2 regions of the Streptomyces paromomycinus genome follow, and region 1 is predicted to be linked to the other one. Evidence: riboswitches for the same ligand, from Rfam matches in the RefSeq annotation. Region 1 holds a riboswitch; the other holds the start of a gene.
What was found. A riboswitch is a leader RNA that binds a small molecule or an ion and turns the genes downstream of it on or off. The one in region 1 is predicted to bind S-adenosylmethionine.
Positions count from the first base shown of each region.

Region 2: linked by a shared signal. The riboswitch ahead of thrC (threonine synthase) and the one ahead of OEIGOIKO_RS30865 (aminotransferase class V-fold PLP-dependent enzyme) in region 1 are both predicted to bind S-adenosylmethionine.

Region 1 covers NZ_BHZD01000001.1:7,147,796-7,155,083, reverse strand. Annotated here, with positions in the region: gene OEIGOIKO_RS30885 (NYN domain-containing protein) at 1-385, opposite strand, end outside; gene OEIGOIKO_RS30880 (hypothetical protein) at 417-656, opposite strand; gene OEIGOIKO_RS30875 (rhomboid family intramembrane serine protease) at 1,029-1,814, shown strand; gene OEIGOIKO_RS30870 (Lrp/AsnC ligand binding domain-containing protein) at 1,811-2,092, shown strand; gene OEIGOIKO_RS30865 (aminotransferase class V-fold PLP-dependent enzyme) at 2,187-3,593, opposite strand; SAM riboswitch class IV at 3,774-3,891, opposite strand; gene trpD (anthranilate phosphoribosyltransferase) at 3,976-5,040, opposite strand; gene qcrB (cytochrome bc1 complex cytochrome b subunit) at 5,187-6,824, opposite strand; gene qcrA (cytochrome bc1 complex Rieske iron-sulfur subunit) at 6,821-7,288, opposite strand, start outside.
Region 2 covers NZ_BHZD01000001.1:4,109,371-4,116,658, forward strand. Annotated here, with positions in the region: gene OEIGOIKO_RS16940 (cold-shock protein) at 263-466, opposite strand; gene OEIGOIKO_RS16945 (MoaD/ThiS family protein) at 905-1,183, opposite strand; gene thrC (threonine synthase) at 1,367-2,656, opposite strand; SAM riboswitch class I at 2,674-2,830, opposite strand; gene OEIGOIKO_RS16955 (glucosyl-3-phosphoglycerate synthase) at 2,994-3,941, shown strand; gene OEIGOIKO_RS16960 (alpha,alpha-trehalose-phosphate synthase (UDP-forming)) at 4,042-5,502, shown strand; gene otsB (trehalose-phosphatase) at 5,563-6,417, opposite strand; gene OEIGOIKO_RS16970 (DUF3263 domain-containing protein) at 6,573-6,842, opposite strand; gene OEIGOIKO_RS16975 (extracellular solute-binding protein) at 6,942-7,288, opposite strand, start outside.

The DNA of each region.
Region 1 (7,288 bases):
GGCGCAGCACATAGGCCGCCGCCGCGACATCGAGCGGGTCGGCGGCGGCGGGCGGGGTGCCGTTGTCCAGCGCTTCGGCCAGTTCCGGCTGGGCCTCGCGCAGCCGGCCCGCGATCCGTTGCCGGAAGACCGCGTCGTTCTCCAGCGCGGCCGCCATCGCGTTGCCCGCGAATTTGGCCCGGCGGCTGGGGGTGAACCGGGCGTACTGGCGCAGCGGCGGCGGTAGTTCGGCGACCGTCAGGCCGCCGAAGGACTCCGCGGTGAGCGCCACGACCCGGCGCCGCACGCCCTCGGGCAGGGGACGGTCGAGCACCTCGTCCGCCTCGGCCGCACCGGCCTCGGCTCCGTGCTCCGCCCCCGCAGGCCCTTCTGGACGCTCCACCACTGCTGCATCGCTCCGATCTCAGGCGCTCGACTCAGGCGCCGGCGCCCGGCCGGTCGACCAGCTCGATCTGGTCGACCGCGTTGCACCAGCGGCAGCGCACGGACTCGATGCTCTCACTGAGCACCTCGCGTTCCTCCACCTTCGGCTCCCCGGCGAGGTCGAGGTGGAGGTACTCCACGACCTCGGAGCGGCGGGTCACGTCGAAGCGCGTCAGGTTGCCGCACAGGGTGCAGCGCCACCGGGTCCCGTCCGTCGGCAGGGGAACAGCCATGGTGTCGTCCTCTTTCGTCGCGCTCGGGCGAGCGGGGCTCGTGCTGTCGTTCGGGGGCTTCCCGCGGTGCGCCGTCGGACTGCGGAAGTACGCGGGGTACTGACCGTCAGAGCCTGTGCCATCACCCCGGCCGGAACAGCGCACGGCGTCTGGTGCGTGCGATCGCAAGGCGCCGGAGTGCCCTCGTAGCGGAGCTACTAGGGCGCTTCGGCAACGCCGCGAGCGTGCGTGCCAGGCGACGGGCGCCCGGCCGGGGTGATGGCACAGGCTCTTACCCTACGGCCTGATGCCCTTACGGCGCGGCCCCGCCCGGGAGGCGGGACGCGGCGAGGCACTCTGTCCCGATTGCCCGTATTACGCCATGATCACTTCATGACGGCCCCGTTCCTGTCCCCCCGGACGCCCCGCGCCCGCTCGGTGCTGACCGTGTTCTCCCGCATGACGAACGTGCTGATCGCCCTGTGCTGTGTGGTCTTCGTCGTCGGGCCCGCCTCCGGCCTCAACGGCATATACGGCACCGGTGACGCCGTCGTCCAGGCGCAGACCGCGTACTTCGAACGCTGGGGCGTCATCCCCCGTGAACTGTGGAGCGGCTCGCCCGGACCGCTGCTCACCCCGCTGACCGCCCTGTTCGTGCACGGCAGCTGGCTGCACCTGCTGGGCAACGTCCTCTTCCTGTACGTCTTCGGCGGCATGGCCGAGGACCGCATGGGCCGGCTGCCGTTCACCCTCTTCTACCTCGTGACCGGCTACCTGGCCCTGATGGGCTACGCGGCCGCGCACGCCTCCTCGGGACAGACCCTGGTCGGCGCCTCCGGGGCGATCTCCGGGGTGCTGGGCGCGTTCCTCTACCTCTTCCCCAAGGCCCGGGTCACCAGCATCTACCCGTTCCTCTTCTTCCTGCCGCTGCGGTTCCCGGCGTGGATCGTGCTGCTGTTCTGGTTCGTCCTCCAGTGGATCGCCGCGCAGCGCGACCCCAGCACCCCGGGCGTGGCCTACCTGGCCCACGTCGTGGGCTTCGCGGTGGGCTTCCTGTACGCCTGGGTGCGCTACCGGCCGAGCCCCGCTCCGCCCGGGGAAACGGCCGCGGCCACCGGTAGGGTGGACTCCGCCGGAACGGCGAAGCAGCAGGCGGCCGAGGGAGAGAGCCAACCGTGATCACTTCGATCGTGCTCATCAAGACCAGCGTGGACCAGATCCCGGAGATCGCGGAGAAGATCGCCGCACTGGAGGGCGTCAGCGAGGTCTACTCGGTCACCGGTGCGCACGACCTGATCGCGCTGGTGCGGGTGGCCCGGCACGACGACCTGGCGGACGTCATCCCGGGCCGGATCAGCAAGGTGCCGGGCGTCGCCTCCACCGAGACGCACATCGCGTTCCGTACGTACTCCCAGCACGACCTGGAAGCGGCCTTCGCCATCGGCCTGGACGCCTGAGCGGAGCCCGCGCCGCGTACGGCGCCCGCTCCGCACACCGCACCCACGCCGCGGCGCCCGGACAGCGGAGCGCCGCGGCGGGGCGGTCTTCTGGTTACGCGGCCGCCGCGGTGTCCGGCACGCAGCGCCCGTCCTCGGTGCGGTAGCTCCACCGCGCGCCCTGCGTCACCAGTTCCTTGACGGCCGCCACGAAACGCTCCACGTGCTCGTCGGGCGTACCGGCCCCGAAGCTCACCCGGATGGCGTTCAGGCTCTGCTCCCCCGGTGCCCCTTCGGGCGCGCCGCATTCGCCCGGGGCCTGGGACTCGGCACCCAGCAGGGTCCGTACGAGGGGGTGCGCGCAGAACAGCCCGTCGCGCACGCCGATGCCGTACTCCGCGGAGAGCGCCGCCGCGAAGTGCGAGCTGTTCCAGCCCTCGACGACGAAGGACAGCACGCCCACCCGCGGGGCGTCGTCCCCGAACAGCGAGAGCACCGTGACCTCGGGCACCTCGGCGAGACCCGCCCGTACCCGCTCGACCAGCTGCTGCTCCCGGGCGACCAGGCCCTCGAAGCCTGCCTCGGTGAGCGCCTTGCAGGCGGCGGCGATGGCGTAGACGCCGATGACGTTGGGCGATCCGGCCTCGTGGCGGGCGGCGGTGGTGTGCCAGTCGACGTCCACCCCGCCGTCGGCGCGGCGCGCGACCGTGCGGCTGGCGCCGCCGCCCGCGAGGTACGGCTCGGCCGCCTGGAGCCAGTCCGCGCGCCCGGCCAGCACGCCGGCCCCGAAGGGCGCGTACAGCTTGTGGCCGGAGAAGGCGACCCAGTCCACGTCCAGCTCCGCGATGTCGACCGGGTGGTGCGGGGCGAGCTGGGCGGCGTCGAGCACGATGCGCGCGCCGTGCGCGTGCGCCGCGGCGGCCAGCTCCCGTACGGGCCACAGCTCACCGGTCACATTGGAAGCACCCGTCACGCAGACCAGCGCGTTCGCGTACGGCTCCCGCTCCGCCAGCGCCCGCTCCAGCGTCTCCACCGCCTGCCCCGGCGTACGCGGCGCGTCCAGGTACGTCACCTCGACGTCCGCACGCTGCTCCCAGGGCAGCAGCGAGGCGTGGTGCTCGGTCTCGAAGACGAACACCCGGGTGTCGGCCGGCAGCGCGGCGGCCAGCAGGTTCAGCGAGTCGGTGGTGGAGCGGGTGAAGACCACCTGGTCCCCCTCCCCGCACCCCAGGAACCGGGCAACCTCCGCCCGGCTGCTCTCGAACAGATCGGTGGAGAGCTGCGAGAGGTAACCCGCGCCACGGTGCACGCTGCCGTAGTACGGGGCGTACGCGGCCACGTCGTCCCAGACGCGCTGGAGCGCCGGGGCGCTGGCGGCGATGTCCAGCGCCGCGTACTCGACCTCGCCGCCGGTGACGAGCGGGACCAGCACGTCACGGCCCAGCACGGGCAGCGGGGCACAGACGGCGGCGTCGGCGGCGGAATCGGTGGTGGCAGAGGTGGCAGCGGCGGAAACAGGCATGGTGAACTCCCGTGCAGACAGGGCGACTTCGCTGCGGGGCCCACACGCCGAAGCGGGGCCGGACCGGCAGCGGTGAAAGAAGAAGGGGTGAGCAAAAACGGAAAACGGGGCCGAACGGCCCTAACGCATTCGCTGCGACACGGGAGATCTCCCTCAAGGACCAGGATCCCTGGCACGAGGGATCCGCGCTTGCCGCAGACCTCGCTGCCTGCGACCTGGTCATCACCCGGGGCACCCCGCCACGGACGGAGGGTTGCCGGACAGCGGGCCGGGGCCGTAGTCGCTGTCACTCGTGACCTGGGCAGAATCATGCCACACGATCGGGAACGCGCAAGGCCCGGTCCGTATCCCGGACCGGGCCCCGCGTCACACCACAGCCGCCTCAGGCGTTGCTGGCCGCCACCCACCGCTCCAGCGCCCGGCGGGCCGCCCCCGAGTCGACGGCTTCGGCGGCCCGCTCGATGCCCGCCGCGATCTGCTCGTCCAGCGGCGCCGCGGTCGGCTCCAGGGCCACCAGCGCCGCCGCCGAGTTGAGCAGCACCGCGTCCCGTACCGGGCCGGTCTCACCGCCCAGCAGGCGGCGCGCCACGTCCGCGTTGTACGAGGCGTCGGCGCCGCGCAGCGCCTCCACGGGCACCAGGCCGATACCCACGTCCCGCGGGTCGAAGGTCTCCTCGCGTACGCCGCCGTCCCGGACGACCCAGACCTTCGACGTGGCCGTGGTCGTCAGCTCGTCCAGTCCGTCGTCGCCCCGGAAGACCAGCGCGCTGGAGCCGCGTTCGGCCAGTACACCGGCCAGGATCGGCGCCATCCGCGCGTCGGCGACGCCGGTGGCCTGCGCCCGTACCTTCGCCGGGTTGGTCAGCGGGCCCAGCACGTTGAACGTCGTACGGATGCCCAGCTCGCGCCGGGCGGGCGCCACGTGCCGCAGCGACGGGTGGAACTTGACCGCGAAGCAGAAGGTGATCCCGGCCTCCTCGGCGACCTCGACGACCCGGCGCGGGGTCAGGTCCAGGTTGACGCCCAGCTTCTCCAGCACGTCGGAGGCGCCGCTGGCCGACGAGGCGGCGCGGTTGCCGTGCTTGACGACCTTCGCGCCGGTGCCGGCCACCACGATCGAGGACATCGTGGAGATGTTGACGGTCTTGGCGCCGTCGCCGCCGGTGCCGACGATGTCCACGCTCGGGCCCGGCACGTCGATGAGGTTGGCGTGCGCGTACATCGCCCGGACCAGACCGGTGATCTCGGCGACCGTCTCGCCCTTGGCGCGCAGTGCCACCGCGAAGCCCGCGATCTGCGCGTCGGTGGCCTCGCCGCGCATGATCCGGTCCATCGCCCACGCGGTGTCGTCGGCGCCCAGGTCACGGCCCTGGAGGAGCGCGTCCAGGACGCCCGGCCAGGTGCGGACCGCCACGCTGTCGCCGCCGTTCGGGGTCGCAACGTTCATGGTCCACACTCCTGGATTCGTGTCCTGCTGGTGCCGAAACCCTATCCGGCGCCCGGACATGCCGGAGGGCCCCGTCCATGGTCAGGAAGGGGCCCTCTGGGTGGCGTACTTACGCGGGGGTGCTGCCGTGGGTCACACGGCGGAGATCAGTGGTGGCCGTGGCCGCTGGTGATCTCCTTGTACTCCTCCGGGGTCGGCTTCGGGATGACGTTGTCCTCGCCGTAGTAGCCCTTCGAGAGCTTGGCGCGGAGCTTGGTCGTCCGCTTGACCTTCCGCTCGACACCGTTCTCGTCGACCTCCGGGCCGATCTCGAACGGCTTGGGCTGCTCGTGCTGGGTGAGGGTGTGCAGCTGCTCCTGGTTGAGCGGCTCGTGCACCTCGATGAACTCACCGTGCGGCAGCCGCTTGATGATGCCGGACTCGCGTCCGTGCAGCACCTTGTCGCGGTCGCGGCGCTGGAGGCCCAGGCAGATCCGCTTGGTGACGATGAAGGCCACCACCGGGCCGACGAAGAAGCCGATCCGGACGAACCAGGTCAGCGAGTTCAGCGACAGGTGGAAGTGGGTGGCCCACAGGTCGTTGCCGCCGCCGATCAGCATGATGAGGTAGGCGGTCAGCCAGGCCACACCGAAGCCGGTACGGGTCGGAGCGTTGCGCGGGCGGTCCAGGATGTGGTGCTCGCGCTTGTCGCCGGTGACCCAGGACTCGACGAACGGGTAGACCGCGATCGCCACCAGCACCAGCGGGAAGATGAGGATCGGGATCAGCACACCGAAGTTGATGGTGTGGCCCCAGATGTCCCACTCCCAGCCGGGCATCACACGGACCAGACCCTCGGCGAAGCCCATGTACCAGTCGGGCTGGGCGCCGGTGGACACCTGGTCGGGCCGGTACGGGCCGATGGCCCACACCGGGTTGATGCTGGCGACCGCCGCGATCACCGAGATCACGCCGAAGACCAGGAAGAAGAAGCCTCCGGCCTTGGCCATGTAGACCGGCAGCAGCGGCATGCCGACGACGTTCTTGTTGGTCTTGCCGGCACCCGGGAACTGCGTGTGCTTGTGGTAGAAGACCAGGATCAGGTGCGCCACCAGCAGACCCAGCATGATGCCGGGCAGCAGCAGGACGTGCACCGTGAAGAACCTCGGGATGATGTCGTGCCCCGGGAACTCCCCGCCGAAGATGAACATCTGCAGGTACGAGCCGACCAGCGGCATCGCCAGGATGACACCCTCGATGAACCGGACGCCGGTGCCGGAGAGCAGGTCGTCCGGCAGCGAGTAGCCGGTGAAGCCGGTGAACATGCCGAGCACCAGCAGCAGGAAGCCGAACAGCCAGTTGACCTCGCGCGGCTTGCGGAAGGCGCCGGTGAAGAACACCCGCATCATGTGCACCATCATGGCGCCCAGGAAGACCAGGGCCGCCCAGTGGTGGATCTGCCGGATGAGCAGACCGCCGCGCACGTCGAAGCTGATGTCCAGCGTCGACTCGAACGCCTGCGTCATCCGGATCCCGTGCATGGGCACGTACGAGCCGTGGTAGGTCACCTCGGCCATGCTCGGGTGGAAGAACAGCGTCAGGTAGACGCCGGTCAGGATGATGATGATGAAGCTGTAGAGGCAGATCTCACCGAGCATGAAGGACCAGTGGTCCGGGAAGATCTTGCGCATGTTGGCCTTGGCGAGGCTGTAGATGCCCAGCCGGCCGTCCGCCCAGTCGGCGATCCGCTCGCCCCGCGGCGCCTGGCCGCGGCGCGTGGTGGTCGCGCTCGTCTCGTTACTCATCCGCGCTCCCAGAAGCTCGGGCCGACGGGCTCCGCGAAGTCGCTGACGGCTTCGAGGAAGCCGTCCTTGACCGTGATGTGCAGCTGCGGCAGGGCGTGGCCGGCCGGGCCGAAGATGACCCGGCCGCCGTCGGCCAGGTCGAAGGTCGACTGGTGGCAGGGGCACAGCACGTGGTGCGTCTGCTGCTCGTAGAGGCTGATCGGGCAGCCCACGTGGGTGCAGATCTTCGAGTAGGCGACGATGCCCTCGTGCGACCAGTCCAGTTCCTGCTTGTCCTTGATGTTCTGCGGCTGGATCCGCACGAGCATCAGGGCGTCCTTGGCGATCTTCTGGTTGAACTCGTGGTCGTCCTCCTCCAGGCCCTCGGGCTTGGCGAAGGTGAGCGAGCCGACCGCGATGTCCTCGGGACGCAGCGGGAGGTTGGTCGACTGGTTGACGAGGCGGATGCCCTTCTTCCAGCCGGT
Region 2 (7,288 bases), 3.0 Mb from region 1:
GTAGAGTGCTAACGCAATGATTAGCACTCGACCCCTTAGAGTGCAAGCGGCTTCGCAGAAGCCTCGTATGGGGGTGGCGGCCGGGCGACGGGAGGGCGCAAGCGGCTTGGCGGGAGCCATCCCCGTGGGGGCCGGGTGTCAAACCGGGTGCGGGCGGATGACCTGGCGCTCCCCCGCACCCGCCCCCGACCCACCCAAACACAGAAGGCCCGCGCCCCCCGCAGGGGACGCGGACCTTCGTACGCAGCAGTCGGTCGGCGCTTCAGCCGGCCACGCGGACCATGTCCGCCTGCGGCCCTTTCTGGCCCTGCGAGATCTCGAACTCGACCCGCTGACCCTCCTCAAGGGTGCGGTAACCGTCCATCTGGATCGCGCTGTAGTGGACGAATACATCCGCACCACCGTCGACCGCGATGAAGCCGTACCCCTTCTCCGCGTTGAACCACTTGACGGTGCCCTGAGCCATGCCTAACTCCCCTATTACTGGCCCTTGCACAGGACCGCACTCCGCGGACCCGGGTCAGACCTCACCCCCGACAGGAGGGGGTGTGCGCCGGAACGCGTCGACCGCCGCTGAATGTATCTGTCCAACTGCCCAGCGCAACAGGTCAGTCGGACGAGAATTCTTCTCGGGAACAATCGCAAATATGCGAAGAAAAGCCCATACGGCAGGGCAAGTCGGGCCGGGCAAAGCGCACCAACGCGACAAATCATGTCCACACTTCGCGCACAACTTGCCGGGCCCTCATAGGCGTTCGGCACGCGCTGAACGAGTAATCACCTCAACTGTATCGCCTTTAACAACACGGAATCGCCCCGTCCGCTTCGTGGCGGACGGGGCGATTCCAGCCGTCGGACCGGGGAAGGGCCGAAAAAGATCGTTACGGCGTCCCGGGTGACCGGCTCAGCAGCCGCCGGCCACCGCCGGAATGATCGAGACGCCCGCGCCGTCCGGCGTCGGCGTCGCCAGGCCCTGCTCGAAGCGCACGTCGTCGTCGTTGACGTAGACGTTCACGAAGCGCCGCAGCTTGCCCGTGTCGTCCAGGACGCGGGCCGCGATGCCGGCGTGGTTCTGCTCCAGGTTCTGGATGACCTCGGAGAGGGTCGCCCCCTCGGCGGGGACCTCGGCCCGGCCGCCGGTGTAGGTGCGCAGGATGGTCGGGATGCGGACGTTGACGCTCATGGTGTGCTGCCTTCCAGCTCGCGAGAGGAGTGCGGAGGGGCGGCGGGCGCGGGCGTACCGGTGGCCGCGGGAGCGGACGGAGGTACGCCGGCGCGTGCCGTGGTGTACGGACGCGTGCCGGTGTGTACCGACGCGTACGGGTGCGCGCGACCGCGTACGGGTGTGTGCAGCCGCGCGCGGCGGTCAGCCCGCCAGACCGGCCGCGCGGAACGCGTCCAGGCTCGGGCGGATGGTGGCCGTGGGCCCGGTCGTCGGCGCCACGGCGTCCAGCGTCTTGAGCCCGTCGCCGGTGTTGAGCACGACGGTGGTCAGCGCCGGGTCGAGCAGCCCGTCCTCGATCAGCTTCTTCGTCACGCCCACGGTCACCCCGCCGGCGGTCTCGGCGAAGATGCCCTCCGTACGGGCCAGCAGCTTGATCGCGTCGACCACCTGCGCGTCGTTCACGTCCTCGACCGCGCCGCCGGTGCGCCGGGCGATGTCGAGCACGTACGGGCCGTCGGCCGGGTTGCCGATGGCCAGCGACTTGGCGATGGTGTCCGGCTTCTGCGGCCGTACGACGTCGTGGCCCGCCTTGAAGGCGGTGGAGACCGGGGAGCAGCCCTCGGCCTGCGCGCCGAAGATCTTGTACGGCTTGTCCTCGACCAGGCCGAGCGCGATCAGCTCCTTCAGCCCCTTGTCGATCTTCGTGAGCTGGGAGCCGGAGGCGATCGGAATGACGATCTGGTCCGGCAGCCGCCAGCCGAGCTGCTCGCAGATCTCGTACGCGAGCGTCTTGGAACCCTCGCCGTAGTACGGGCGCAGGTTGACGTTGACGAAGCCCCAGCCCTCGCCGAGCGGGTCGCCGATCAGCTCCGAGCAGAAGCGGTTGACGTCGTCGTAGGTGCCCTCGATGCCGACCAGCTCGCCGCCGTACACCGCGGCCATGACGACCTTGCCCGCCTCCAGGTCGTGCGGGATGAACACACAGGAGCGGAAGCCCGCCCGGGCCGCGGCCGCGCCGACCGCCCCGGCGAGATTGCCGGTGGAGGAGCAGGACAGGGTGGTGAAGCCGAAGGCGCGGGCGGCCTCGACGGCGATGGCGACGACGCGGTCCTTGAAGGAGTGCGTCGGGTTGCCGGAGTCGTCCTTGACGTACAGGCCGCCGGTGACACCCAGCTCACGGGCCAGGTTGTCGGCCTTGACCAGCTTGGTCAGTCCGGGGTTGAGGTTGGGCTTGTCCGCCACGTCGGCCGGGACGGGCAGCAGCGGCGCGTACCGCCAGATGCTGTTGGGGCCCGCCTCGATCCGCTTGCGCAGGCCCTCGGGGTCGCCGGCCGGCAGGTCGTACGCCACTTCCAGCGGCCCGAAACAGGACACGCAGGCGAAGATCGGCCCGAGGTCGAAGCGCTCGCCGCACTCGCGGCAGGACAGCGCGACAGCGGGACCGAGGGAGACGCTGGCGGACGGGGTGCTTTCGACGGATTGCACAGCCATGGAGGCGAGGCCCTTTCTCCTCATCTTCCTCGCGACGCATCTCGCCGCGAGACGGAATTGGCACCTTCCCGAGCCGGGAGCCTCGCGGGCCGCGTACGTGCGCGGCGACGGAGACCGGCTGGAGGGTTGCCGGGGCTTCAACGGGCCGTATCCCTCTGCCCCTCTGGATGAGCGGTATGGCACCGGGCCGGGGCCCAGGCGTTTGTCGCGCCGACCCCGGCATGTCCGGGGCGATCGCGTTGTTCAAGACTGTAGCCGAAGGGCCGGGCGGTCGAGACAGCCGTCCGCACCGCGAGATGGATCACATCGCTGATCCGGTAACGAAGGAGATCCGCACGTGCTGGAAGAGGTGGAGCGCTGGCTGGCCAGCCGGTCCTGGTCGGCCGCGGACCGCCCGCTCGACCGGCTGCTGGCCGCGAAGCGCGAGACGGGGCAGACGGTCTCCGTCGTGCTGCCCGCGCTCGACGAGGAGGCGACGGTCGGCGCGATCGTCGAGGCGATCCGTACGGAGCTGATGACCCCGTCGGTGCCGCTCGTCGACGAGCTGGTGGTGCTGGACTCCGGATCCACGGACGGCACGGCCAAGGTCGCGGCCGAGGCGGGCGCGCGGGTGGTCCACCGGGACGAGGTGCTGCCGCGGCTGCCCGCGCTGCCCGGCAAGGGCGAGGTGCTGTGGCGCTCCCTGCTGGCCACCGGCGGTGACATCGTCTGCTTCGTCGACGCGGACCTGCGCGAATTCGACGCGGGCTTCGTCTCCGGGATCGTCGGCCCGCTGCTGACCGACCCGGACGTGCAGTTCGTCAAGGGCATGTACGACCGTCCGCTGGGCGAGGCGGCGGGCCAGGGCGGCCGGGTCACCGAGCTGGTCGCCCGGCCGCTGCTGAACCTGCACTGGCCGCAGCTCGCCGGATTCGTGCAGCCGCTGGGCGGGGAGTACGCGGCCCGCCGCTCCCTGCTGGAGCGGCTGCCGTTCCCGGTGGGCTACGGCGTGGAGCTGGGCCTGCTGGTCGACGCACTGCACACGGCCGGGCTGGACGCGCTGGCCCAGGTGGACATCGGCGTACGCAAGCACCGCCACCAGGGCGGCCAGGCGCTCGGCCGGATGGCCGCGGCGATCTACCGCACCGCGCAGCTGCGGCTGGCCCGCGGCCACCTCGTGCGCCCCCGGCTGACCCAGTTCGAGCGCGGCGAGACCGGCTTCGTGCCGCGCACCTGGGATGTGGACACCGAGGAGCGGCCGCCGATGGCGGAGATACCGGAGTACGCGGAGCGCCGGGCGGCGTGACGCCGTCGGTCCGGAGCCCGGTTCCGGCGCCGCGCAAACAGTGACGTTCCGCCTCCGCTCCGCACGTTTGAGCGGATGGGTGGCGGGCTAGTCTCGCAACATGGTCTCCGAGCGTTCTGGTGCCAAGGTCCTCGTCGCGTCCAACCGCGGTCCGGTCTCGTACACGAAGGAGGACGACGGCACGCTGACTGCCAAACGGGGCGGCGGCGGGCTGGTCTCCGGGCTGTCCGCGATCGGCCCGGACGCCGGTGCGGTGTGGGTGTGCGCCGCCCTCGGGGACGGCGACCGCGAGGCCGCCCGGCGCGACGGCGGCCATCTGGACACCGCCGACACCGGCGGCCAGCACGTACGCATGCTGGACATCCCCGCCGACGTCTTCACCGACGCCTACAACGGCATCGCGAACTCCGTGCTGTGGTTCGTCCACCACATGCTCTACCAGACGCCGCTGGAGCCCTCCTTCGACGACGCGTTCCGCGCCCGATGGGCGTCGTACGAGGCGTACAACGCGGCCTTCGCGGACGCGCTCGCCGACGAGGCCGCGCCCGGCGCCGTGGTGCTGGTGCAGGACTACCACCTCACGCTGGTGCCCGGTCTGCTCCGCGCCCGCCGCCCCGACCTGCGCATCGGCCACTTCTCGCACACGCCGTGGGCGCCCGCGGACTACTTCCGAATGCTGCCGGACGACGTGGCCGAGGCGGTGCTGCGCGGCATGCTGGGCGGCGACCGCGCCGCGTTCCTGACGCGGCGCTGGGCCGAGGCGTTCGCCGAGTGCTGCGCGGCGGTGCTGGGCGCCGAGGTGGCGCACGGCGCGGACGGCGGGCTGAGCATCGTCCACGAGGGCCGGACGACGCGGCTCGGCGTGCACGGCCTGGGCGCGGACGCGGAGTTCCTGCGGGAACGGGCGCACCGCCCGGACGTGGACGAGCGGCTGGCGGCGCTGCGCGAGCAGATCGGCGGGCCGGACCGGAAGACGATCGTGCGGGTGGACCGTACGGAGCTGTCCAAGAACATCGTGCGCGGGCTGCGCGCCTACCGGGCGCTGCTGGCCGGGCACCCCCAGTGGCGCGAACGGGTCGTGCACATCGCGTTCGCCTACCCCTCCCGGCAGGACCTGGAGGTCTACCGCGCCTACACCGACGAGGTCGGGCGGCTGGCCGAGGAGATCAACGAGGAGTACGGCACCCCGGGCTGGCAGCCGGTCGTGCTGCACGTGAAGGACGACTTCGCGCGGTCGCTGGCCGCCTACCGGATCGCCGACGTGGCGCTGGTCAACCCGATCAGGGACGGGATGAACCTGGTCGCCAAGGAGGTCCCGGTGATCTCCGAGGCGGGCTGCGCGCTGGTGCTGTCCCGGGAGGCGGGGGCGTACGAGGAACTGGGCGAGGACGCCGTCTGCGTCAATCCGTACGACATCTCGGCCACGGCGCGCGCGCTGCACGAGGCGCTGTCCATGGAGGACGGCGAGCGGGCCGAGCGCTCGAAGCGGCTGGCCGCCGCGGCCACCGCGCTGCCGCCGGACCGGTGGTTCCTCCAGCAGCTGCGGGCGCTGGAGGAGTAGCGGCGCCGGGGCCCCGGGAGGGCCCCGGCCGCAGCCGTCAGGTGGTCCGGCCGCAGCCCGTCAGGCGGGCTCTTCCAGCCGGTCCGCGAGGGCGTGCAGCAGCGCGACGACGCCCGCCGGGCCGTCGACGACCAGGTCCGCCCGGCCGGCCAGCTCGGCGACCTCCGCGCTGCCGCTGCACACCAGCACCCCGGCCAGACCGTCCGACCGCAGCTTGTCCACGGCGGAGTAGGCGGCGAGGTCGCCGAGGTCGTCGCCCCCGTACAGGACGGTGGTGGCGCCGGTCTCGCGTACGTAGTCGGCGAGCGCGACGCCCTTGTCCATACCGGGCGGCCGCAGTTCGAGGACGTACCGGCCGGGCTCGACGATCAGGCCGTGCCGCTCGGCGAGCGCGTACAGCGGCTCGCGCAGCAGCTCGAAGGCGGCCTGCGGGTCCTCGGCGCGGCGGGTGTGCACGGCGATGGCGCGGCCCTTGTCCTCCACCCAGGAGGCGTGCCAGGCGCCCAGTCCGTCCAGGACGCCGGGGAGTTCGGCCTGGACGGCGGCGACGCCGGGCGGCGGCGCGGGCGCCCGTACCGTGCCGGTGGCCGCGTCCCAGCGCTCGGCGCCGTAGCCGCCGAGGACCACCAGCCGCTCCAGGCCCGGCGCGTCCGTGAAGCCGCCGAGGCGGACCGCGACACCGGCCGGCCGGCCGGTGATGACCACCAGGGAACACAGCCGCGGCGCGAGGCGGGCCAGCGCGGCCACGGCGCCGGGGTGGGCGCGGGCCTTCTCGGGGTCGGGCACGATGTCGGCGAGTGTGCCGTCGAAGTCGAGAGCGAGCACGGCGCGGCCGGGGCTGTCCAGCAGCGCGGCGAGACCCTCCCGGCCCGCTTCGGTGACCGGTGTCGGCAAGGAGTTCGGGGGACTGCCCATGGCGACGAGGTTACCGGGCGGGCGCGGGCGGGTGCCGGGTACGGGGGTGTCGGCGCAGCGCGGCGTCGGCTGCGGGTGCCGGGTACGGCCGTATCGGCGGCGCATGCCGTCTTCCGGCCCCGCCCCGGCCCGTCCGGCGCCTTGCGGGCCGCCCCTCAGCGGCGGCCGCGCCGGGCCTCGCGTACGCGGCGCAGCCGGTTGACCGTGACCGGGTCGTGGGCGAGCGCCCGCGGGTCGTCCAGCAGGGCGTTCAGCAGCTGGTAGTAGCGGGTCGGCGAGATGCCGAGCCGCTCGCGGATGACCCGCTCCTTGGCGCCCGGCCGGGGCCAGGAGCGGCGCTCGACGCCGAGCACCGCCTCGTCCTGGGGGGACAGTGCTCCTATGCCACCGCCTCCGGTGCCGCCGTCGGTGCCCTCGCTCGTCATCACCCGTCCACGATAAGGCCGCGGTACGACAATCCCCCGCCGCCGGTGCGGAGGCGGGGCGCCGGGGCGCGCTACGGGGGTGCCGGGGCGCGCGGCGGCTCACTCGGCGGTGTTGTCCGCCTCGTTGGCCGTGTTCTGGATGTCGCTGAGCACGCCGGCCGGGTTGCCGTTGGCGCCCACCGCCTTGCCCATCTTCGCCTTGACGGTCTTGCTGACCAGCGGCCAGGAGGTCTTGTCCGCGGGGTAGAACACGGCGTTGTCCAGCTGGCGCAGGAAGCTGTGCAGCTTGGCGTACTTGCTGTCGGCGAGCATCGCCTGGGAGCCGGAGGTGGTGACCGGCAGCAGCCCGTAGTGGCCCGAGAAGTCCATGACGTTCTTCTCGTTGTAGACGAAGTCGAGGAACTTGCCGACCTGGTCGCGGTGGCCGTTCTGCTTGAACGCCGTCA